3 regions of the Colwellia sp. MB02u-9 genome follow, and region 3 is predicted to be linked to each of the others. Evidence: riboswitches for the same ligand, from Rfam matches in the RefSeq annotation. Region 3 holds a riboswitch; each other region holds the start of a gene.
The links. Region 3 has a riboswitch for cyclic di-GMP ahead of H4J65_RS03420 (molecular chaperone). Riboswitches for the same ligand answer to the same signal wherever they lie in the genome.
Positions count from the first base shown of each region.

Region 1: another riboswitch for cyclic di-GMP. It lies ahead of H4J65_RS01240 (hypothetical protein); the one in region 3 lies ahead of H4J65_RS03420 (molecular chaperone).
Region 2: another riboswitch for cyclic di-GMP. It lies ahead of H4J65_RS02420 (DUF3718 domain-containing protein); the one in region 3 lies ahead of H4J65_RS03420 (molecular chaperone).

Region 1 covers NZ_JACGVF010000063.1:53,088-61,009, reverse strand. The annotation lists gene H4J65_RS01250 (MFS transporter) at 1-1,151, shown strand, start outside; gene H4J65_RS01245 (hypothetical protein) at 1,820-2,953, shown strand; gene H4J65_RS01240 (hypothetical protein) at 3,172-4,551, opposite strand; cyclic di-GMP riboswitch class I at 4,616-4,701, opposite strand; gene H4J65_RS01235 (VF530 family DNA-binding protein) at 5,010-5,327, shown strand; gene H4J65_RS01230 (protein disulfide oxidoreductase) at 5,697-6,179, opposite strand; gene H4J65_RS01225 (hypothetical protein) at 6,637-7,044, shown strand; gene H4J65_RS01220 (DUF2141 domain-containing protein) at 7,438-7,922, shown strand, end outside.
Region 2 covers NZ_JACGVF010000068.1:32,196-40,117, forward strand. The annotation lists gene H4J65_RS02405 (hydroxymethylglutaryl-CoA lyase) at 1-695, shown strand, start outside; gene H4J65_RS02410 (CoA transferase subunit A) at 807-1,514, shown strand; gene H4J65_RS02415 (3-oxoacid CoA-transferase subunit B) at 1,538-2,194, shown strand; cyclic di-GMP riboswitch class I at 2,851-2,943, shown strand; gene H4J65_RS02420 (DUF3718 domain-containing protein) at 3,051-3,368, shown strand; gene H4J65_RS02425 (patatin-like phospholipase family protein) at 3,636-4,787, shown strand; gene H4J65_RS02430 (cation:proton antiporter) at 4,854-6,821, opposite strand; gene H4J65_RS02435 (GGDEF domain-containing protein) at 7,270-7,922, shown strand, end outside.
Region 3 covers NZ_JACGVF010000069.1:184,890-192,811, forward strand. The annotation lists gene H4J65_RS03405 (hypothetical protein) at 93-479, opposite strand; gene H4J65_RS03410 (hypothetical protein) at 543-1,004, opposite strand; gene H4J65_RS03415 (hypothetical protein) at 1,063-1,485, opposite strand; gene H4J65_RS03420 (molecular chaperone) at 1,497-2,213, opposite strand; cyclic di-GMP riboswitch class I at 2,343-2,418, opposite strand; gene H4J65_RS03425 (hypothetical protein) at 3,051-3,311, shown strand; gene H4J65_RS03430 (hypothetical protein) at 3,423-6,917, opposite strand; gene alaS (alanine--tRNA ligase) at 7,689-7,922, shown strand, end outside.

The DNA.
Region 1 (7,922 bases), on a different contig from region 3:
CCATCGGAACGACCGAATTTGTCATTGTAGGGTTAATCCCCACCATGGCACAGGATTTAAGTGTATCATTGCCTTCCGCGGGGCTGTTGGTTAGCCTGTACGCAGTGGGTGTTGCCATTGGTGCACCTGTTTTAACCGCGCTGACAGGGAACTGGAACCGCAAGCATGTATTGCTTTGTGTAATGGCGCTTTTTGTCGCGGGTAACTTACTGGCGTGGCAAGCTCCCGGATATGAAACACTGATTGCCGCTCGTATATTAACGGGTTTGGCGCATGGTGTGTTCTTTTCAATAGGCACGACTATTGCGACAGGTTTAGTCTCAAAAGACAAGGCGGCGAGTGCGATTGCCATCATGTTTACGGGCTTAACCGTCGCACTGGTGACGGGCGTTCCCCTGGGGACCTATATTGGCCAAACGTTTGGCTGGCAGGCAACCTTTTTAGCGGTGGCACTACTCGGTTTAATTGCACTTATCGGCAGTGCGCTGTTAGTGCCCAATAACTTAAAGCAGGCAGCGGCGACTAAGATTTCCGCGCAATTGAAAGTACTCTCGGAGCCTCGTTTACTCTTGGTATACGCAATCACAGCGATTGGTTACGGCGGATCCTTCATTGCCTTTACCTACTTAGCACCTATTCTGGAACAAATTTCTGGTTTTGATTCAAGCGCTATCGGTCTGATTATGTTGGTTTATGGAGTATCGGTTGCTGTAGGTAATATCTGGGGCGGAAAAATGGCGGATAAAATGGGGCCAATTAAAGCGCTAAGCATTATTTTTACAGGCCTTGCTACTGTGCTACTGGTGTTCAACTTCACTGCGGTGAATCCCATTGCAGCGGTAGCCACTATTTTAGTTTGGGGCGCATTTGCCTTCGGTAATGTCCCTGGCCTACAAGTTTACGTCGTAAAGCTGGCTGAAAAACATACACCTGATGCAGTTGATGTTGCATCTGGTCTTAACATTGCCGCATTTAACGTGGGTATTGCACTGGGTGCGTGGGGAGGCGGTTTAATCGTCGAACAAGCAGGACTAATGAACACACCTTGGATTGGCGCGATTGTGGTGTTATTTGCGCTGGTGTTAACACGCTTTAGCGGCGCATTAGACAAGAAAGCGCAGAAGAAGGCATTGATGACGCGAACTGCTTAATTCTTAATAGAGTCTAACCACATCATCATTAGAAGCGATATTTATAAAAATACCGCTTCTTTTTTTTCGCATTTTTTATACTTTAATGGATAGATAGATAGTAATGGCAACTGTTTTTATTACCGGTGCAAACCGTGGATTAAGTCTTGAATTCGTAAAGCAATATGCATAGCGAGTGCCACCCTAAGGGGTAGACACAGAGATGTGTCTAATGAACATCCATTGGTGGTCCAAAAGATACTCAGTCACCTGAAGGCAAAAAATGTCGAAGTCGTTGAATTATTAGCCTTGAATTATTGGCCTCATATAGCCCCCACAAAGTAGAGCGCCGCCTCAGATAAGACTGTTTGAATCAAAACCGTTCATCATAAACAATATTCAGCGCTGGTTTTAACAACAGCAGAAAGTGCTTGTTTTGAATGCTGAATTATATGAAAACCGTTGAGTAATCGACGATAAACAGCCAACCTTCACTCCCTTAAGAATATAAAATAGATGTCAAGATGGAAAATATGAGGCATGATGTATTTTGATTTTATGAAAAATAATGTCTTATTTTACCTATACACAATCCTGCCCACGCCCACCAAAAGCACTATTTACATTGGACTTGATTAGGGGTTTTTTTCTTCACCTATCAACACGATGAAAAATGTGGAGTTTACTAAATGTCTGATATGCGTACCTGTGAACGTTGTTCTGATTCATATTTTTATAATTATTATAGCGACAACTCTGGCATGCTTTGGAAGTACTGCCATAGTTGTCGCCGCAGCCTTTTGGATCAGGAAGACCGACAAAATCAATCTAGGTTGAATGCGCAATTCAGGTACGCATATGGCTGGGGCTACAATATAGATTTTGAGGTCGCTACATACCGCTATGTCCTGAATGAAGATGGTAGCCTGACATATAGCTGCAAGCCAGATTATGGCTATGATTCTCGAATACGGGACCTTATCATTCAAGGCTTTTTAGCTAGGTTGAAAGACGTAGGGATTATCGGCGCAACAAGCCAATATATGCTTGATATGGCCTATAATGCCGGTGCGGATGGGAACTGTCATGATAGTTTCAGTATTCGACATGAAACCAAAGAATTTGTTTTCTTCTTTACCGCCTACCCAAAAGTACACTTCGTCTTTAACGATGCTGGAGACGTTATTTCTATGATTTATCCGCCATTTCAAGATGCAGATATGAAAGCAGCATATGGCAGAGGATGCGCGGACTATATCAAATTAAATGCAGAAAAATGCCATGCACTTGCTGAGCAGCATCAAAAAGAGGCTCTTTTAGCTAAGACGGCTGAAAAAATACGTGAGCAATATTGGGTTCATGAAGATGCTATAAAGTATTTTACTCGATTAAAATATGTCATTTACGTGCCTTGGACCGCCATTTACTTCATGGCGTTAGCAGGGGTGGTATCCACCTTATCATATGACGTTTCACAGGGCTGGTGGCCTGAAGCATGGCGAGCAATTCAAAAGATATTTTTCTTCATCATTACTTATTTCGCAATGACTATGCCTTCAAATATCATTAACAGCTGGATTAAAGACGCAAACAATGACCTGACCTTAAAAAAACAAGAAGCGCTACTGGCTATTAATGCGGAAGGTAAATATGTGGATTTTGACCATCTTGACGAACTATTCCCAATGCCATTGGACGAAGAGATTAATGCAAAAAAAGAAAATAAAACACTCGTTTTGGTACGTGATATCGCTATCGTATTTGCCGGACTAGAAATTGCAGTTTATATTTACGATGAGTATGTTTCTCCGTTTGTTTTTTAGTCGCTGCTTAAATAATATTTATAAAAATGGCAATTCAACCACTATTAATGGCTAAGTGTTAAAGGTGAGGTTAAGCGCATGATGGATAATTCGTTTTATTTACGCTGATAAAATAACTAAGAATAATCAACAGTCGATTTTTATCTACTTTTAGCACATGGTGGATTTAAAAGTAATGAGCGGTAAATTTACCGACCATTACTTTAACATAAGGTGAATTATTCTTGTCCGGTATACCAATACTTAACAATATCCTCTGCCGGTTTACCGCGGATAGATTGAGAGGTGTTAGGGAAACCTTCAAAATTGGGAGTTAACGTGGGTGAAAGCCAATAACCGGTGTGAATGTCGACGCTGTTAATCATAAAGGTATCTTGCTCTTCGATTGCTTGCATAATGCCTTCTATGCCGACTGATTGCACAGAAAAGTCAGTGACAAAACTTTCTTGAATACAACTGACTTCAGTCCCGTCTTCTAAACTTCCTGGGGTGCAGAAACCATCTTCTTTCCAGCCATTGAGAAAAAAGTCTTCACGACTTTGCACTTGAATAATAAGTGTTATCGGTAATTCTATATTTGACGTACCGTGCCAGCATGGTTGGTTAATATCACCACAATATATTTGCATATGCTGATTGGTCAGTGACTCAAAGGTTTTCTGCTTGATCAGTTCCGTTGTTAGCTTAGCATCTTCTTCGGCGTTAAATTGATTTCCGCAGCACTGTAACGCATTGATTAAAATACTATCTACTCTGGAAAATATTCGTTGATCATTAATTACAGTCCCTATTTGCCCCCAAGTAATCTCACCGTCAAAATTGGCTCTGATATCATCGATAATTTCGGCAAACCGCTCAATATAATATTCTTTTAATTCGTCGGTATGCAAGGTGACCCACATCGCGTTCCAGTCAGCAGAAATACCTTTTATAGCTATTTTTTGGGCATGTTTTGCCTGAATAATCATATTGTTTTGATGGGCATCTAATATGATTTTAAGCTTGTCCAACGTGAGTTTCTCACCTTGCTCAACAATAATATCGCCATCGACATTGTTTTGAGTAAACTGCCAAGAAAAATAAATATCAATGTCGAGCAAACGCGCTTGCTCAACAATATATTCTACATATTTTTTAGGCGTATGATAATTAGCTTCGGCGACTATCCATGGTTCTTGGCTATCGTTCCACTGACCATAATTGTAAACCCAAACCCTTTGTGCACCAGAAGCATTCATTGCTTGTAATGCTTCAAGATACATTAATTTTACATATTCATCTCTGGAACAATTATCGCGTTGAGACTGGGATAGGCCATCATAAATCCAACTAGGGGAGTAGTCTTTAAAACTAATACCTCTGACTATATGGCTAGAAAGTTTACCTCTGGGGGAGGGGGTTTCAAATTTACCCTTATATAATTCAGGGTAGTCAGCAGAATGAGGATTGACGCATGAAGCCGTTACAGGTGACGTGGCTACAGGAGGCGTTGTTACTGGTGGTGGATTTGAGACGGTATCGCTACTATCACCTCCGCCACAGGCACTTAGGAGAAAAATAACAACGAATTGAATAAAATACTTGTTTGAGAAAAACATCCACAACCTCTAATAAATGATGTAATTAATAAATCACAGTAAAGGTTGTAAAAATATCCATATAAATTGCAACCCCACGACCCTATGCAATGCACTTAGGCTGGTAGCTTTGCGTCTATTAATTTTCATTAATAGTTGCCAGTTATTTCACGAGTCTACTGTAAGGTAAGATAAAATCAAGGTGATTTATACTCGTCATTAAAAGTAGTAGCTCTAGCGATTATAGAAATAAAAATTATGGAATAGATTGTTATCAAGGGTTCAATTTCACAGGAGAGGTTGAGCGGATGATCGATGATGTTGATATGTTAGTAGTCGTTAAAATGACAACGAAGCAATAAATGCCGTCAAAATAAACCATAGATAGGCATTCCGTATAGCTTTACCTGAGTTAAACGTATAAGTCTGTCAATATTTAGGAAACTTGTTACAATGCTATTTTTGATTTTAGGTGGTCTATGAATAACAGTAATGAGCCTCTACACGGCGTTAAACTTGAACAGATTCTAACCGAGTTGGAGAAGGAAGTTGGTTGGGATAAGATGGGTGAGTTACTTAATATTCGTTGTTTCACTAATAAACCACGTCTTAAATCAAGTTTAAAATTTCTTCGTACAACCCCTTGGGCGCGCAGTAGAGTTGAAATTTTATACCTAAAAACATTTTGTAGTAAGCATAAAGCAACGGGGAAAGTAATCAGGGGGATACTCTCTCAGAAAACAGCCGTATCAGAAACGACTTCCACCAAGCCCGCCCCCTTTGTTTGGCCAACATAGGACAATTAATAGACGTGATTTAAAGGATTCGACTATCACTGTTTACAGCGCTAATAAGCAAAGCAGTAACGAGATAATCTACCTTTATTTTGTCAGCGCGACTAAAGAGGTCCTATTCAGTATGTTGTTTTTGCGACAGTCCCGAAATTTCAGGGATTGTCTGCCATCGCCAATAAGCCTGCGGGATCAGGTCTTTGATGTATGACCATCGATATTTCCCTTAGCGTTTAACGTTTATGACTGACAAATTATCAGATTAGGATAAAAGTATATATCCTAATCTCGCATAAAAAACAAAGCATTAGAAAATTTATCGCTACGTTATCCCTACATTATAGCTGCTACCTTCCGCTTAACGCCCTGAGATCTTTAAAAAGCAATGCGCCACCATAAACCAAATAAACTCACATAACCTGTTGTGAAGTGAACGAGTTCACCTTGGTCAATCACCATTACTAATGGCGTAACTTGCACACCTAACGAGTTAGCTATGCGATTATTATCGTCGTTAATGACATTAAATTGATAACTTTCTATTTCCATATATTTTTGTAGTGTCTCATTATTACCAGATTGCATGGCAATACTGTAAACAGGGTAATGCTGTGAAATAGTATCTATAGAAGGGCTAACAAAGGAACAAACTGGACACCAAGTCCCCCAAAAGTACACCAAGATGGGTTGTTCAAAACTTAGCTCCTTTAAATTAATGGTTTTATTATAGATTGTCTTTCCTTGTAGATCGGGCAGTGATTGTCGATCAATCCCCCAAGTTCGCCACGTATCTACAGCAAAACTCGTGATGAGAAAAACGATGACAATAAAAGAGATTTGTTTTAACCACGACTTCATTTATTGCCTCTCCTACAAGACTATTTTTTTAATTATTTTCACTTTTCGTTGAGAATAGTTTCCATTAAGACTAACTATTCTAATGTTTTCAATGCGAACTGAAAAGTCGTTAGCAATAAATAATTCTTAAGGCCAAATGGCAATTACTTGGAAGATTTGCTTTAACGGTACTTACGCCACAAAATTGACCTAATTTAGGTACAAAGCCATCATAATAAATAGTCTGCTTCGCCGCTACAGCTGTCATTGAAGGATCCTCTTATTTGTGACAACTCAGTTCAGTAGTAAGGAAATCCTAAATGATTCAATTTGAATTTTTTAAGTGGGATGTTAGTTTTACACAGTTAGTGCTAAAAAATAAAAACGACTTGAAACCTTGATATATGAAACAAAACCTTACAGTCTTTGCAGTTGTGTTGTTAGATTATAGAAAATTAAGTTAATAAGGAATCAGATCATGAATAAAATTTTTTTAATGGCTTTCATTGGAGCGGTGACGTTTTTAGCCGGTAGTGTCTGCGCAAAAGAGGTAAGTCTTGAAACGGGAGAAACATTTCGACAGGGAAACCTCACCGTCACCTGCGGCCTAACCTTAACTGAGGATGTACCGCAGGCGCTCAAAGACTGTCAGTACTGGGACGATTTTAATAAAAAGTGCCTGTTTGAAAAAAAGACTTATACATACAAAAATCTCCAATGCGTTGAAGAATGTCAGTACTGGGAAAAGTTCAACAGCAGCTGTCATTATCAGACTAAGTGTTCTTTCGACTCAGGGCAGAAGTCGTTTGTGCGAACCAGATGCGATAAGTTTGACGACTTCAACAATACTTGTGTGAAAACAAATGATATAAAAATAGTACAATGATACAAGAAAAGACCTAGTTATCGGCATCAATATTTTTTATCAACCTAAAAAATTAATCCAGGGGAAACGTTATCAAGTCTGGGCTATGGCCACGCTGGGTAACTAATATTTCAATGCAATGCTGGTTGACGTATCATGTAGTACTTGATGTTCCTAGGCTGCATTGTTGGTTTTGAGGCCAAATGGACAATATTGGACTCAAACGGCAAAAATCGCTGAGCAATTTAATAAAAGCTGACCATGGCCACTGAGGCAAATCGAAGTTCATTGGTTTTGCCAAGGTTCCGTCAGTGATCAGCTTCATTGCTGGCTACCCGTCGCGGGTTATCAAGACGTTAGGCGTCTATTGGCGGATCCAATCAGGTTAGGGGAATAAAAGCTATGAGGGAACTAATGAGTGAATTAATTAATCGGAAGTCTGCGTTTGCCTCCACTGTCAGGCGTCCGGTGAGGCGCTTCTCTAAAGGGATTCGGTGTTTAGTATGCTGGGCCGTGCTGGTGTTTGCACATCTTCCCGCTATGGTCTTTGCCCAATCAACGTGCTCTGGAATTCAAGTGAAAATTCCGAATATTAAAAACAGCACTGGGGTTGTAGCTTGTGCGCTTTTCGAATCTTCAGCAGGTTTCCCAACTGAATTTTTGCACTCCGCAACCAATATAATGATGATGAAAATTCGAGATACGCAGGCGCGTTGCAACTTTTTAGATATCCCGCCGGGAAGGTATGCGTTGGTTGTCATTCATGATAAAAATATGGACGGTAAGCTTGGCACTAACTTGCTAGGGGTCCCGACGGAAGGCTACGGTTTTTCAAGCGGTGCAAAAGCCTTGATGAGCGCGCCATCGTTTGAAACCGCCAGCTTTTCGTACGATGGGAA
Region 2 (7,922 bases), on a different contig from region 3:
TTAAGCGCAAAAGCGGTGTTACGTACGCCGCATTAACGCCAAATATGAAAGGCTTTGAAGCAGCAATGGCGGTGAATGCTAATGAAGTCGCTATTTTTGGCGCAGCATCAGAAGCCTTTAGTCAAAAAAATATTAATTGCTCGATTGATGAAAGTTTGCAACGTTTTGAATCCATTATGCAAGCTGCAAAAGCCGCCAACATTCGTGTGCGTGGCTATGTGTCTTGTGTCGTTGGCTGTCCTTACGATGGTGATATTGCAGCAGAAAAAGTAGCCGAAGTTGCAGAAAAGTTATATAAAATGGGCTGTTACGAAATATCACTTGGCGACACCATTGGTGTTGGTACGCCAGCCAGTGTCCAAAAAATGTTACAGGCTGTTAGTGCTAAAGTCCCCATTGATAAGTTGGCTGTGCACTTTCATGATACCTATGGACAGGCTTTGACCAACATTTACGCAGCGCTTGCTATGGGCGTAAAGGTAGTCGATAGTGCTATTGCAGGTCTTGGTGGTTGCCCATATGCTAAGGGTGCATCAGGCAATGTCGCCACTGAAGACGTGTTATATATGCTCAATGGCTTAGGTATAAAAACTAATATTGATTTTGACAAATTACTGGCTGCAGGATGGTTTATTAGCGACAAATTAGGCAAGGCGCCGTTATCAAAAGTCTCGATAGCCTATCGTGCAAAATAATCTAAAATATAGACTAAAAAGTTAACTAAAAAGTTACCTGGCGTTGATAGTGAGCATTACCTACATCAGCGAATAAAATATAAATTAAACATTAATATTGAGGAGTAAATAATGGCAGGATTTGACAAAGTAGTGTCAAGCTATGAAGAAGCAATGGCCGGTCTTGAAGACAATATGACCGTAATTGCTGGTGGTTTTGGTTTATGTGGTATTCCTGAAAATTTAATACGCGAAATTCAGCGTAAAGGCACTAAAGGCTTAACCCTGGTTTCAAATAACTGCGGTGTAGACGATTTTGGTCTCGGCATTTTACTGCCTGACCGTCAAATAAAAAAAATTATCGCCTCTTACGTAGGTGAAAATGCTGAGTTCGAACGTCAGATGATGAACGGTGAACTCGAAGTTGAATTAACACCACAAGGCACCTTAGCAGAAAAAATGCGTGCTGGCGGTGCTGGTATTCCGGCTTTCTTTACGGCGACAGGCTATGGCACACCAGTAGCCGAAGGCAAAGAGGAACGTGAATTTGACGGGCGGCATTACATTTTAGAACCGGCAATTAAAGGCGATTTCGCTATTGTAAAAGCGTGGAAAGCCGATCGTTATGGCAACTTAGTGTTTAGAAAAACCGCGCGTAACTTCAATCCTATGGCAGCAACCGCAGGCAAAATAACCGTAGTAGAAGTAGAAGAGATTGTGGAGCCAGGCGAACTAGACCCTGATCACATTCATACGCCGGGCATTTATGTTAATCGCTTAATCTTAGGTACATTCGAAAAACGCATTGAACAGCGCACTGTTCGTAGCGACTCAGAATAATCAGTGTTAGTAAGGAGTAATTTATGGCTTTAACAAGAGAACAACTAGCACAGCGGGTAGCACAAGAATTACAAGACGGTTACTACGTTAACTTAGGTATAGGTATTCCAACCTTAGTGGCAAACTATATTCCCGAAGGGATCGAAGTCATGCTGCAGTCTGAAAACGGCTTACTAGGCATGGGACAATTTCCCACCGAAGCAGAAATTGACGCCGATCTGATCAATGCGGGTAAACAAACAGTGACAATGGCAAAAGGCGCATCAATTTTTGATTCAGCAGAATCATTTGCCATGATCAGAGGCGGTCACGTTGATTTAACCGTTTTAGGCGCCTTTGAGGTTGATGTAAATGGTAATATTGCCTCTTACATGATCCCTGGTAAGTTAATTAAAGGTATGGGCGGTGCGATGGATTTAGTCGCCGGTGCAGACAATATTATTGTGACCATGACCCATGCCTCTAAGCATGGTGTGTCTAAGTTGTTAAGTAATTGTACGCTGCCGTTAACCGGTAAAGGCTGTATTAAAAGGGTATTAACTGATTTAGCTTTTATTGAAATAAAAAATGGTAAGTTTTACTTATTAGAGCGTGCACCTGGCGTGTCAGTCGCAGAAATAATATCATTAACTGAAGGTGAACTTGTTGTTGAAGGCGACGTGCCTGAGATGCAATTATAAAGTGATAACCTGCAGTTGATAATTAATAAAAACATATAAAATAAGGGGCTGCGGTCCCTTTTTGTATTCAGTTTGGCGTTATAATTCGCCGAAGTCCCATCATAGTCATCGCTTATATTGATCTATGAAAAATATTAATATTTAATTAGTTATTACGATTTAAGCTAAAAATGCATTTCACCTGTTGCATTAATTAACTGGTCTTCTCTATACGAAGATCAAAAAGCGAAATACAAGACATTTGTTTGATAACTAGTCGCTCTAATTATTAAGTAAGTAACGCAGTAGAGGGGTGTTTTAACTTGGTAAATAATCAGAAAATTAGTGAGATTGCTATTACCGCCATGCTTCTAACTTGCTCCCCTCTCCACAAAATTCACCAGGTTTAGTAACACAACTTCATACTGCCAAACCGCCCCTAAATATCAACCGTCAAGCAAGGTATTAGTTGCACAAAATAGCTACTGTGGATAACGTCTAGAACCTTTGAATTAACGCTCTACATTTCTATAAAAACATCTTCAAAATCAATAACGTTATAGGTAAAGCTTATAAAATCGCCATTTGTAAAATAATTAAGTCAACTAGGTGTTAAATACCAATAAGTTGTAACCCTTGGGTTGCAATTAACTACGACTTTAGTGATAATTACACTAACAAAGAAAAGGCAAAACACGCGAAAACGTGTTACGCAAAACCACCGGTCTAAGGATAGTACTATCTTTATCTATGACAGCGGAGTCACCGTGTTATTAGGTACATCCTGTGGTTTTTTCTTTTATTAACTCTATTTGTATTATAAAAGGTTATTAAAGTGAAAAAATTATTACTAGTTACTACCATTACTGCTTTAACAATGACGTCTATTGTATCACCGCCAAAAGCGCAAGCTGCTGACATTGCACTAAGTATATGTGAGTATGTTGCTGCAGACGACAAAAGACGTATGCGTTCATTCTTAAAGGCGAATAGATTAAGAATTCGTGATATTTTTTCAGATATTAAGTGTAATGGTCAAAACTTGTTAGAATTTGCTGCTACCAGGGGTTCAGTTGAGATAGGCTCTTTGATGATTGGAAAATTACCAAGAGACGTTGTTTCTGAAAATCTACCCCTTATTCAACATGGGTCGCAACCATTAATCGACGCTGCAAACGAACGTGTTGGTGGTTAGTGGTTTATTTTCCTGTAGACGTTTAACTCAAACTGATAACCATTGAATTAAGTACATGAGAAATTTTTTATTTCAATGACTACAAGTTCAATGGCTATCAGTTAAATGTTTTACTAGTCAATAATTCTTGTGTCATTAAAAGGCTAGCATTTGCTGGCCTTTTTTCTATTAACCTGCACTGGCAAACAAATATTATTCATTTCAACTAGCCACCCTATAGAAAACTGATTAAAATCACGCTCGACTTTAATAACATCGGTTTAATTAATGACGAATAAACGTAGCTACATCAACAGTAATAACGCTTTAGTATTAACCGGTGGAGGCGCACGTGCCGCCTATCAGGTCGGTGTTTTGTCTGCGATAGCTAAATTTATGCCACGCAATCATGGTGTGCCTTTTCCAATTATTTGTGGTACGTCAGCAGGTGCTATCAACTCAACCGCATTAGCTTGTTATGCCTCCTGTTTTCAATTGGCGGTCAAGAAGTTGGAGTGGGTCTGGAAAAATCTCGATCCTGAAAGAATTTATCATACCGATCCCCTACGTGTGTTTAGTCACTTAATCGGTGGGGTTTTAGGTAACTTTCAGGCAGATTATGCCAATAAAAGTGCCCGAAGCTTATTAAACAACGCGCCGCTTAGACAACTGCTTGAAACCGTAGTAGATTTTAGCCGAATAGATACCAATATTAGACGCGGTTATCTCTCCGCAGTATCGGTGACAGCATCAAGTTATTCCAGCGGTGACTCGATTAGTTTTTTTCAATCAGAAGCGTCTATTTCGCCTTGGTTTAGAGCAAAGCGACGGGGCGAGCCTACGCAATTAAACAGCCAACATTTAATGGCATCAGCGGCCATTCCGTTAGTTTTTCCGTCAGAAAGAATACAACGCCATCATTTAGGCGATGGTTCAGTTCACCAGTTGTCTCCGTTAAGTCCTGCCATCCACTTAGGAGCAGAAAAAATATTTATTGTTGGTGTCGAGCAACCAAAAGAGCCGCTTCATGCGGTTGAAAATAACCCACATCCACCAACAACAGCGGCAATCGCAAGTCACTTACTTGATTCTGTTTTTTCAGATACCCTGCAAAGTGATATTGAACGCATGGAGAGGGTTAACAACACCTTATCGCTAATTCCAGATGCAAAGAAAAAAAACATTTCCGGTTTAAAAAACATTGAATCCTATCTGCTTAACCCTAGTCATAACTTTAACAATATTGCGGTGAAATATTACGATAAACTGCCTTTGTCGATTCGACTATTATTACGCAGCATGGGGGTTAGCAATGACGCGGAATCTAGCTTAGTCAGCTACTTATTGTTTGAAAAAAACTATTGTAAGGAGTTAATAAACCTCGGCTTTAATGACGCACTTGAGCAAGAAACTAAAATTCGCCAATTTCTTGATATCTAAGCCATGTTAATTAAAAAGCCTTAAACAAGCTTTTTGCTTTAACAACTGATACTACCGTCAAATAAGCTAATGCCCTTCTTGGACAAAACGTTCAGCTCGCTCTACCCGTCTGGGTTTGCCACGCACAATTAAGGTATCTTGTGATTGTAATATCGTGTCAACGTCAGGCTCTTCGCTTTCAATGTTATTGCGACGTAATGCGACCACAATAACACGGCGATCACCTAGTTTTAATGAAGCAATTGAACGGCCATTAGCAAAAGAATCATCGGCTAATATAATCGCATGCGCAAATTCAATACGGTCAATACTATCAGGGCTCATATCAGTATGTTCGCCTTGAAAGAAGCCATGTAAATGATTGTAGTGGTTCTTACGCTCTTTTTGCACACGGCGAACAATGCGAGAAAAAGGCACGCCTGATAATGACAAAACTTGAGACACTAGCATTAAACTGCCTTCTAGGCTCTCTGGAACCACTTCATTTGCACCCGCCGCATGTAATTCGTCTAACTGATCGTCGTTGCGGGTACGCACTAAAATAGGCACGTTAGGGGATAAAGAACGTACTTTTTGAATAACATCAAGTGATTGTTTATCTTCACCAAAAGCGATAACAACCAGCTTAGCTTTTGATAACTGTGCAGCATGCAACAATTCAGCCTGCCTAGAAGAGCCAAAAAGCACGTTTTCGCCCGCCTCTCTTGCTTTGCTTGTCCGTAAGGGGTCAATATCAATAGCGACAAAGTCGATCGACTCTTGTTTTAAGAAGCGGCTAACGGTTTGTCCAATACGGCCAAAGCCGCAAATAATAACATGATCACTGAGTGTGGTACTTTGAGGTAATTCTTCTAACACTTGGCTGTCCAGTGGCTTTTCACGGCTCAACCAAAGTGCCCAGCCGCGCGCATGACTGATCATATAAGGCGTTATTGCCATACTTAGCACACCCGTACCCAGTAAGATAGATGCTGTGGTTTCAGGTAACACTTCAACTTGGCTAGCTAAAGCAATTAAAACAAAACCAAACTCACCCATTTGCGCCAACATAATACCGGCAGCCCAAGCATCTTTAGAAGACTCTCCAGCCCGTTTTGCTAGTAAAACAATCACCAACACTTTAATCGCCATAAAGCAGACTAACAGCGAAATAATGATCAAAGGAGAGGAAAAAACAACATTGATATTTAGCTTCATGCCAACCGTGACAAAAAACAAACCCAGTAAAATATCACGATAGGGTCTAATGTCAGCTTCAAGCTGATGTTTATATTGGCTCTCTCCTAACATCATACCCGCTAAAAAGGCTCCTAACGCCATCGAAAGGCCGAACCACTGCGTTAATGCTGATGCGACTAAGGTCACCAGTAATGTGGTTAAAACGAATAATTCATCAGTTCTAACTTGAGCAACTAAATTGAATAATCTAGGTAATAACCATTTACCAGCGAATAATAAGAGTGAAACAACAAATACTCCTTTAACTAGTGCAAATAATAACGCCATAATAAAAGAAGAATCGCCGCCTTGGGCTAATAAAGGGATAATAATTAACAAGGGCACTACCGCAACATCTTGAAACAGCAGCACTGCCACAGATAATTGCCCTGACTTTTTCTTCATGCCACCGCTTTCACTTAACTGGCGAATAACAATAGCAGTAGAAGAAAGTGCTAATATACCGCCTATGGTTATTGCTGCATCAATGCTTTGCCCTAGAAACATCGCCACCAACATAAATAACACCAGTGAAATAATCACTTGTAAGCTACCCACAGTAACCACCAGATGCCGCATAGAAACTAATTTAGGTAATGAAAATTCAAGCCCAAGGGTGAACAGTAGAAATACAATACCGAGTTCAGCAAAATGTTCATAATTAACATGTTCTTGAGCGATAGCTAAGCCATGGTCACCCACCAACACACCTGCCACTAAATACGCCAAAATCGCCGGCAATTGCAAGCGTCGAAAAAGCCAAACAATTAAAACGGCACTGGACAATATAGCGAGTAATTCAAAGTGACCTGTCACATGTATTCCTTCGAAGGTGATGAAACTGAAAGTTGCAGAATTGTACTGGTTGAAATTATAATTAATACCCATGGCATTATTGGTATATTCACCGGCACATTCAAATGAGGCTGCTATAAAACGCAAAATAGAACAAATTGAAAGCGTTTACATCGTATTTGCCTGCTAAGTGTAGCCTTGTGCAGGCTGTTTTGTCTAAAGTATTTTATTATTTTTTTATAAAAAAACGCTTAAAAACGGTTACTTAACTTAATATTTAATTTTATTTTTGCTTTACAATTGCATCAACTAGCTATGGCTATAAACGACGTAAATTGATAATTCCCATTAAAACCTCATTAAAATATCCATAAAACATTTGTTAATTTAAATAGTAGGTATGATTTTTGCTTTAAAATAGTTACGGATATGAAAATAAAGTTTAACGTCAAAATTTACAAGGAAAACTATGGCTACAGTTAATGTTGTTGATCACCCTAACTCTAAATTTAATGCCTTCACATTATTTCAACAAAGTGAACAACAGAGCCAACGTAATTTAGCCTTGCTTAAGCAATTACAAACCACGTTAGATGTAAAAGAACTTATCAATATTTTTGCAGTTGAAGTGGCAAAGTACCTTGATTTTACAGGTGTTTATTTTAAACACCCTGATATAAATGCGACAGCCAAAGACAGTCGGCAGGCTAAAGCAGAACGTCAGTTTGAGTTAAAACTCAATGGTCAATTTTTTGGCATAATTACTTATGCAGTTAACATTCCCATCAGTATGACTAATGATAAAGTCTTGACTGAACTGCATGAGTTATTAATCAACCCTTTAAATAATGCTGTGCAATATCACCAAGCAATGCAATTAGCGATGCAAGATAGCTTAACCCAATTAGGCAACCGACGTAGTTTTGACGAACAAATTAAACGCGCTATGGCCCAAGCCACTCGCCAACAGACGCTAGTTGGCTTAATTTTTTGTGATTTAAACAAGTTTAAAGCCGTTAACGACTCTTTTGGTCACGCTATGGGCGATAACGTCTTAATACATTTTGCCAAGGCATTACGACAAAGTGTTCGAGATACTGACTATGTTTTCCGCTTTGGTGG
Region 3 (7,922 bases):
GGTTATTAAAAAAAAGTGCTTTGATTTAAACAACGGTTACTTGGAGTGTGGGTAGCCCAATATATTCAGTGCTTTTAGTGAATTTAAAAGACTTAATCACCATCAAGATAGTCAACTTGGTATTTAATTCTTTTGCTATGTTTACCGCTGATATTTTTTTCTCCCAGCAGTGAAAAACCAATTGTAAATTCGCCTTCGCCATATTTATTTAAAGTAATGATTTTTTGTTTAGGCTGCAGGTTTTCAATCCTGACACCAGGAGTAAGGTACACGACCCCATTGGTTTTGATCTGCAATTTCACCTGTTTATTGGCTTTGCCTTCAACGGTGATAAGCACACCCTCTTCAGGATAAACCTTCAGCCTGCTGCCGTTATAAAGATAGAGGTCTTGTAATTGGGCATTTTTTACGCCGACAATCTCTAGTGAAAAAACCGAAGGTGCAAAAATAAACACTAATAAAAATAAAAATTTGTTCATTGCTTGGTAACCAGGTTAAAAAAGGCAACTATCAAGTTGCCTGAATAATGATTAAGTTTATGCTTAACTTGTAACTTTAGTCACCGTTGTATCAGCGATAGCATCATAATTCACTGAAATGGTAATAATTTCACTAACATCAGCCTCTGTCACATTAGCGGTATCTAGGCCAACATTAAAAGTAAGAGCTTGCGATGTAGTTGTATCCACAAAACCTATTGCTGAACCGGTCGTATCACCAGTTAAAAGAGCCAATGCACCATCAGTTGTAACTGTATAACTAAATGTTTCTAGCGCTTCACCCACGACGGTAGCAATAACCGCTTCAGTTGAAATAACTGAGTCAGTGTAAACATCGCCAAAGTCGATTGTTGCTGTATCTACCGTGACAGAAATGGGTGTTACATAATGAGCAACAACATTTAAGGTATCGCTTACTTGCCCATCTAAGGTCGCAGAATCATTCGCAGCCATTGCTGTTGAAGAGATGGCTAGTATTGATGTTGCTAATAATAATTTTTTCATTTTTATCTCACTTGTATTGCTTTGATGATGAATAAACTGCCTTTTTATCAAAGAAAGCCTATTCGGGGATGTCGTTGTAGGCCACCAGTACCGTAATTGTCGCAGACAAATCGCTGCTCATATCACGGGTACTAAGGTCTACATAAAATTCATGGGCTTGGTCAGCCCCGTTTGCTGTTGCTACATAAGTCATGGTATTTGTTGTATAGCCTGTGTTGGCCGTGCGCGACACTTGTAAAACATTACTGTTGTCGTCATTACTTATTTCGACGGTATAGTCATAGCCACTCTCGGCATTCACCGTAAAATCAACCACTACACTGTCTACCTCGCTATCACGGTACACATCGCCAAAATCAATACTTGTAACAGCAAGCCAGAGCGATATTTCTTTAACCGCCTCACCATTGATATAAAAAGACCCTTCTTCAGCGGCCAAGCAGCTTGAAAAAAGTAATAATATTACAGCGAATTTACGCACTTTTAGCGCAGTTAAAGAACAAAGCTAAATGCTTTAGAAAAATCAATTTTGTCATTGGCAAAAACAATTTCTACATAATCAGTATCTGTATTCATCGCTATCGATTGATTGAGCTTAACCAGCTGCTCGCGATAGAAACCTTTTTTAAAGTTTTCTTCTTTAATCAATGCGTTATTTTGGTAAAACTTAACAGCAATATTAAGAGGATAAGAATAATTCCCCTCATTTTTAAGCTCACCTTGTAATTGATAACCTTCATCGGCTTTTACCATCCGTAAATTTTCAAAATCCATAGCACTTTTAAGTTCACCTTTTCTGGCATAGTAGGGGATCCCTATGTTCATCAACATGGTAACTTGACCAGAATTTTTTCTTGGTGGCAGCTCTTTAAATACCAGTAGCGCAACATATTCTCCATCAGCTAAGTCTTTTTTTATTCTGGGCGCTATCCTTACTTGGATCTGACCTTTAGGTGGTATCAATACTATTTTTGGATAAGCGACCAATTGATCGCCCAAGTAATACTTGGCTTTAGCCCATGGCGGTTTTTCAAAGTCGACCCTAACTCGAACAGGCTTGTTGCTCTGATTGACCAGGGTAGTGTCTTGCGTGACCGGTTGGTCCAGATCTACCCCAAAACTTGTTTGGGTGACCGTAAAGGCACTAAAGCTGCTAATGGAATAAGTGCAAAGTAATAGTGCAATAACACCTTGTAAGTAATTTTTCATATGAATCAAATAATTCCTGCTACATTTTTATCTTTAACGAATTTTACAAAATTCAGGCAAAAAAAATGGCCCTCATAAAGAAGACCATAGATAAAAAAATAGCTCAGGAAACAAAAGTGTTTATCCACTCTCGGCAACTGGCTACCATTTTACAGGCCCTTTAGCTTTGCGTCCCTAGATTTCCCTAGGTTTGCGATTTATTTATAGGTTTGCAATTTATTTACTTTCTAAACAGTACAACGAGATTAGATAACCGCCATAAAAAGCGTTTATCTGATAATGACTTATGTTACATCTCTGTACTGATCGATAATTAAGCTTTGCTATATTATTTATTAGGCTTACCGTATCACAAATATGGTGTATGTTAAAACTAGCTACTTATGATGAATATTCAGACAGTTTAAAACTTGTATTGTACAAGCTCAGTTTATAGTGTCGTTATCGAACCGCTAGTGCTTGTAAACTCATAAAGTAGGCAAGAGAAAGGATTAACACAAAAGTGTCACATCAGAAAAATAAGCGCTCATTTTGAACGCATTTTAAACAATAAAAAATGTCAGGCTGGCGAAGTTAATGTTGGAGAAATAGACTAGTGGCGGGGTAATTAAGCTGATTTTTTGTAAAAATATCTGTTACTTAATTCATGGGAAAATTAGGATAAAAAATAATTATAAAATTTATAATTATTTTTTATCCTAATTTTTAATGAGAGGGTGGTGGAGTCTGTAGAACAAGCAGGTTTTCTCTGCCAATTTAGCCAGGTAAAAATGCAAGGCTATTTGTTCTCATCTATTAAATATTTTTCCTATGTATAATGCAAAAATAGAAAGGGTTATGAATGAGTTGGTATTAATAACACCACAGAAAAAAAATAGCAGCCTTGAAATAAACGCATTACTAATTAAAGGGTTACTTAGGGATGGTGATTTTATCAGAAGAGATAATAGCAATCATTTAATGACCTTAGAAGCTTGCATTACCATAATAAAAATACTGGTGGATGAAATTAATTTAAAAGACAAAAGTGATAGCGATATTAATGTTTTTACGGAATTAACAAACGAAGAAAAAGATTTTTTAAGCTCAGTTTTTTAAGCTCAATTTTTTAAACCACAAAAAAAACCGCATAAATGCGGTTTTTTTATTTGTTCATTGCCTATCAACTTATGTGGTCAGTAAAAGCAACCACTATCTTTTAGCTTATAACTAAGGGTGAGAGCGTAACTTTAAGGTTGATGTCTCTGCATCATAAATCAGCACGCGTTGGTAAGCTGGCAATAAGTAACTTTCAGCGCTGCCATCCGCTATAACCTCTGACCAAAGCTCTACTTGAGCCGCGTTATATTTACTATAAGTAATACCTAAGGTTGGATCAAAACGATAGAAATAACTGTTGTTACCGCTATCTGTGGTGCTGTTAAAGGTTTGCACATTAGCATTGCCTTGAAGTCGGCCGTTGTCAGTGTAGATAGTGCCGTCAAAACTTGCCCATTCGCTGGTGCTATTAGCGCTATAAATCGTCTCACCGTTATCACTCATGGCAAAGCTCGATAAGTTAGTAAAGGCTGCATTGATATAGGCTGGCTCATTTATCACTGATATCGTTTCACTGGCATAAGCGTTATAACTTAGTGCAAAGCGTTCAAGTGAGGTGCTTGCTTGCTTGTAGACCATAAATATATCTGCACTATTGGCGTGGGCAATGGTTGAAACGAAATAGGCATTGTTTTGAAGCCAATATTGGCGCGTTAAATTTAGGTCGGCGTACTCCAACGTTTGTGTGATAACAAGGGGTATTCCAGCAATTATTTTTATCATCAGAGGGCGGTATTCTATGGTGATCTTGTCACTATTTATTTGATTAAACTGATGACTGTTTAAGTCAAATTGATAATGATTAATCCGTGTTTTTTCAAGCCCGTCTTCATCTAAATAAGTTTCGCTATTCGATGCTAACAGCATTGAACCGTCAGGGTGGATCACTAAGTTGGTTAAATCGACATCGACTAATGGTGACCTTGTGGTGTTAATTAACGCGCCAGAAATAACATGATAAGTATTAATTTTATTGCCTTGAGCAATATAAACGTAAGGTCGCATCGGATCTAGCACCAGGCCTGAGGTATTGAAGCTAATATTACTGATATCAAGGTCATTGGCATCATTGACGCCTTTATTGAAGGTGACGTTAATGCGGCCTAATAACGCGGTATCAGCGGTAGTCGGTGATAAGGTTATTACCGCACTATGAACACCGTCAGTCGCTATATTGGCGGGTGTGCCCGTGATAGTCAGTGTGTTGTTGGTGCTGTCAGTTGATAAAGATAACCAGCTAACGTCAGTACTGGCTTGCCAAGCGATATTAGTTTCGCTGTTGGTTAAAATATCAAGGGTATGTACGAGTGTTTGCTCGGTGGCTAAACTATTAAAAGCCAGTGACGGGTAGTTACTACTTAACCTTATGGCATCAATAGCCAGATCAACCGTAATCACTTTTGTGGTGCCACTAGCGGGGTCGTATATCGAGATACTGGCGGTCATTAAGCCCCAACCGGTAATTAAACTAGTATCAATATCAATTAATATTCTCTCGCCATTGTCATCACTTTGCGGTGTTAGTATCAGCCAAGGTGCACTGGCCGTTGCTTGCCAATTAGCAGAAATATTTGACAGTGTCAGTGTTTGTTTTGCTATGGCGCTGTTGCCAAAAGTGGTATTAAAGGCGAGTGTTTCAACCGAGCTTGAAATTTGGCTTAAAGTGATAACATCTATGCTGTCAGCACTGCTTGATGTTAAAACTGCACGGTTATCACCATTGGCAATTAACATTTTGGTGGGTTGATTTTCACCTAGCTCAATACTGTTAGCAAGGGTTTGTTGTTCGTTATAAACATCGATTTTAAAACCAACTTCCGAGTCAAATCTCACATAGTGAGGGCGATCATTAGCACTATGCGCAAGCGCTAAATTAGTCATGGCTGCATTGCTATTTAACACGCCATTGTCGATAAAGGTTGTACCATCAAAACTTATCCATTCACTTGTTGGGCTAATCGTGTAAATATTTTTCTCATCAGCGGTAACATAGAAATCGTTAATTTGCTCGTTTTCACCTAATAATTCAGGTCGATAACTGTGGCTTATTTCTGTGGTGATGGGGTTGCGGCCAAAATCATTCACGTTGACATTTAAGCGCTTTATCGACATTAAATCATCGCTAGTGCTTACGTCTAAGGCGAATAGGGTTTGATTTTGTTCAGCAACATTAAAGGCTTGGGTAAAAAAGGCGTTAGGGCCATCGAAGCCAACACGCATTAGGTTTTCGTCGGCAAATTCTAAAATGGTGGTTGCCACAAAATAGCGACCATTAAGGCGAATAAATTTTATCGGTTCGTTGGTAATATCAACATCAGTTAACTCAACAACGCTCATGTCACTGAGGTTGATTTGATATCTATGTATGCTGATTTCACTGGTGTTTTCATCAATGACGGTAGTTTCGAGCGCTTTTGCTAACATCATGCTAGCATCGGGATGAATAATTAGCTGTTCTAGTAAAGTATCTGCTGGCGCTATAACGGTTGTGGATAATAATTCATTAGTATAAAGGTGATAGCTGCGTAGTTCATTGTTGGTGGCAACATAATACTGTGGCAGTAAAGGATTAGTTACTACACCATCAGCGTTAGCGACAATATTGAGTGAGTTATTTTCACTGAGTAAGTCAGATTTATAAAAACTCACTTGAATAGTTTCTGCCGTCGCTGTGGTTTGTTCATTGCCACTTAGGGTGATCTCGGCGATCGTGGTTGCGTTATTCGCTAAGGCTGTGCTGTCGGCAACCAGTGTTAATTCATTAGTGTCGGCGTTAGGCGTTAGGGTTAACCACGCCGCTTCGGTTGTTGCTTGCCAGCCCCAAGGCAAAATACTATTTGAATTAATGTTAAGCGTAGTTTGGTTGTTACTAATATTAGCGGTTTTTGCTAGGGCAACGGTTGCTCTGTCTGCAAATAAATGAATATTGTCTAAGCTCAATTCAACAGGATACTCTGTTGTGCCTAGCGGGCTGGTGATATCTATGGTCGCAGGATAAAAGCCTGCGGTACTAAAGTGACTAACATCAGGGGTGGCGGTAATGGTTGTTACACCATCAATAAAACTTTTTTCAAGGCTGAGCCAAGGCACTGAACTGGCTAAGGTTAAATTATCTGCGCTTGAGCTCAGTGCAATGTTTTTCGAGGCAATGGCGTCAACACCGTAAGTATCATCGTAGGTAAGGGCCTGCCAAATCAGTAATGAAACATTAATATCGGCATGGACTAAGTTTGTTGTTGCCGTATCGCCACTGGATAATCTTAGGGTGGTACCGTAAAGGTTCGCTGCGATTCTATCAGCGTTAACCACATCAATATGAATAGTGGCAGAGGTGTCGGTTAGATTAGCAATGCGATAATTTAACCAAGCTACAGGCGCTGCGGTAGGGGCGAAGCCGAGTAATAAGCCATCACCATCAAAGGTAACATCAAGGGCTATGGTATGGTTTTGTGTTTGTAAAAATTCATGGGTAAATGCGACCGATGAAACTGATGCGCTAATGTTGAATGTTGGTGTTGTATCATTTGAACCACCACATGCTTGTAAAAATAGTAAGCTAAATAAAATAACCAATATTAAACGCATGTTTTTAATTTGTCCCTTCATACATGTCCTTATTTTTATTAATCGCTAGCACTTAGCTGTTATTTTTGACTGAATTTCGCTCAATGTTGGCTCATTCATTATGTAAATTTCTGCACGTTTATTTTACTTTATTTTGCGTGATTATTAACGCGATGTAAAACTTATTAATATAATGTAAATTTAATTGGCGTTAGGTAAGGTTAGTCATCATTGATGATTTTTACTTTTTACTGACTTAACTCGGGCATAAGTTCTGTTGTTTACCGGTTTATTTTCAGTGAAATATTTACCAATAAAAAATTGGATCACATCATTCCCTTTAAATACAGCCACTGCTCAGCGGTCTCACAGAAAAAACGCAGGTAAAAATTCAGCAAAAGAGTTAGCGCAAAAAAATCAGTTTTTTAGCGTATAATTTTGCTGACACAAGGCTATTTTTAAACTAGTTCATTACAGAGTATTGTCTAAGTAAAGCTTGTTTTGGTGAGTGTTTTGGTGTTTTTTCTTAACTGTAAGTAGCTTAAAGCTAAGGTTAGTGCGAAATGAAGGTGACTTGGCAGGAAAGGTGTTAATGGTCAATTTGTAGATAAATCACCAAGTAATGATTAAATAGATTGGTATCTTCAAGCAGAGCTTGCGTATAATAAGCACATTGGTGCGTCCCTAATAACAGATCAAAAAGATAAAGCCAAAAGAGTGCGCTTTATGCAACAAGGTGGTTTCTCAGCAGATTAAACCATGACACTATTAAACGCTTAAACAGATATATTCTTCGAAAATTAGGAAATTTAAATGATTGAAACTAGTGCCCAATTGCGTCAGGCATTTTTAGACTTTTATGCATCTAAGCAGCATCAAATTATTGCGAGTAGCTCGCTTGTTCCTGGTAACGATGCGACTTTATTATTCACTAATGCTGGCATGGTGCCATTTAAAGATGTATTTCTTGGCGATGATATTCGCAGTTATACCCGAGCCACGTCAGCCCAGCGCTGTGTTCGTGCCGGTGGTAAGCATAATGATCTA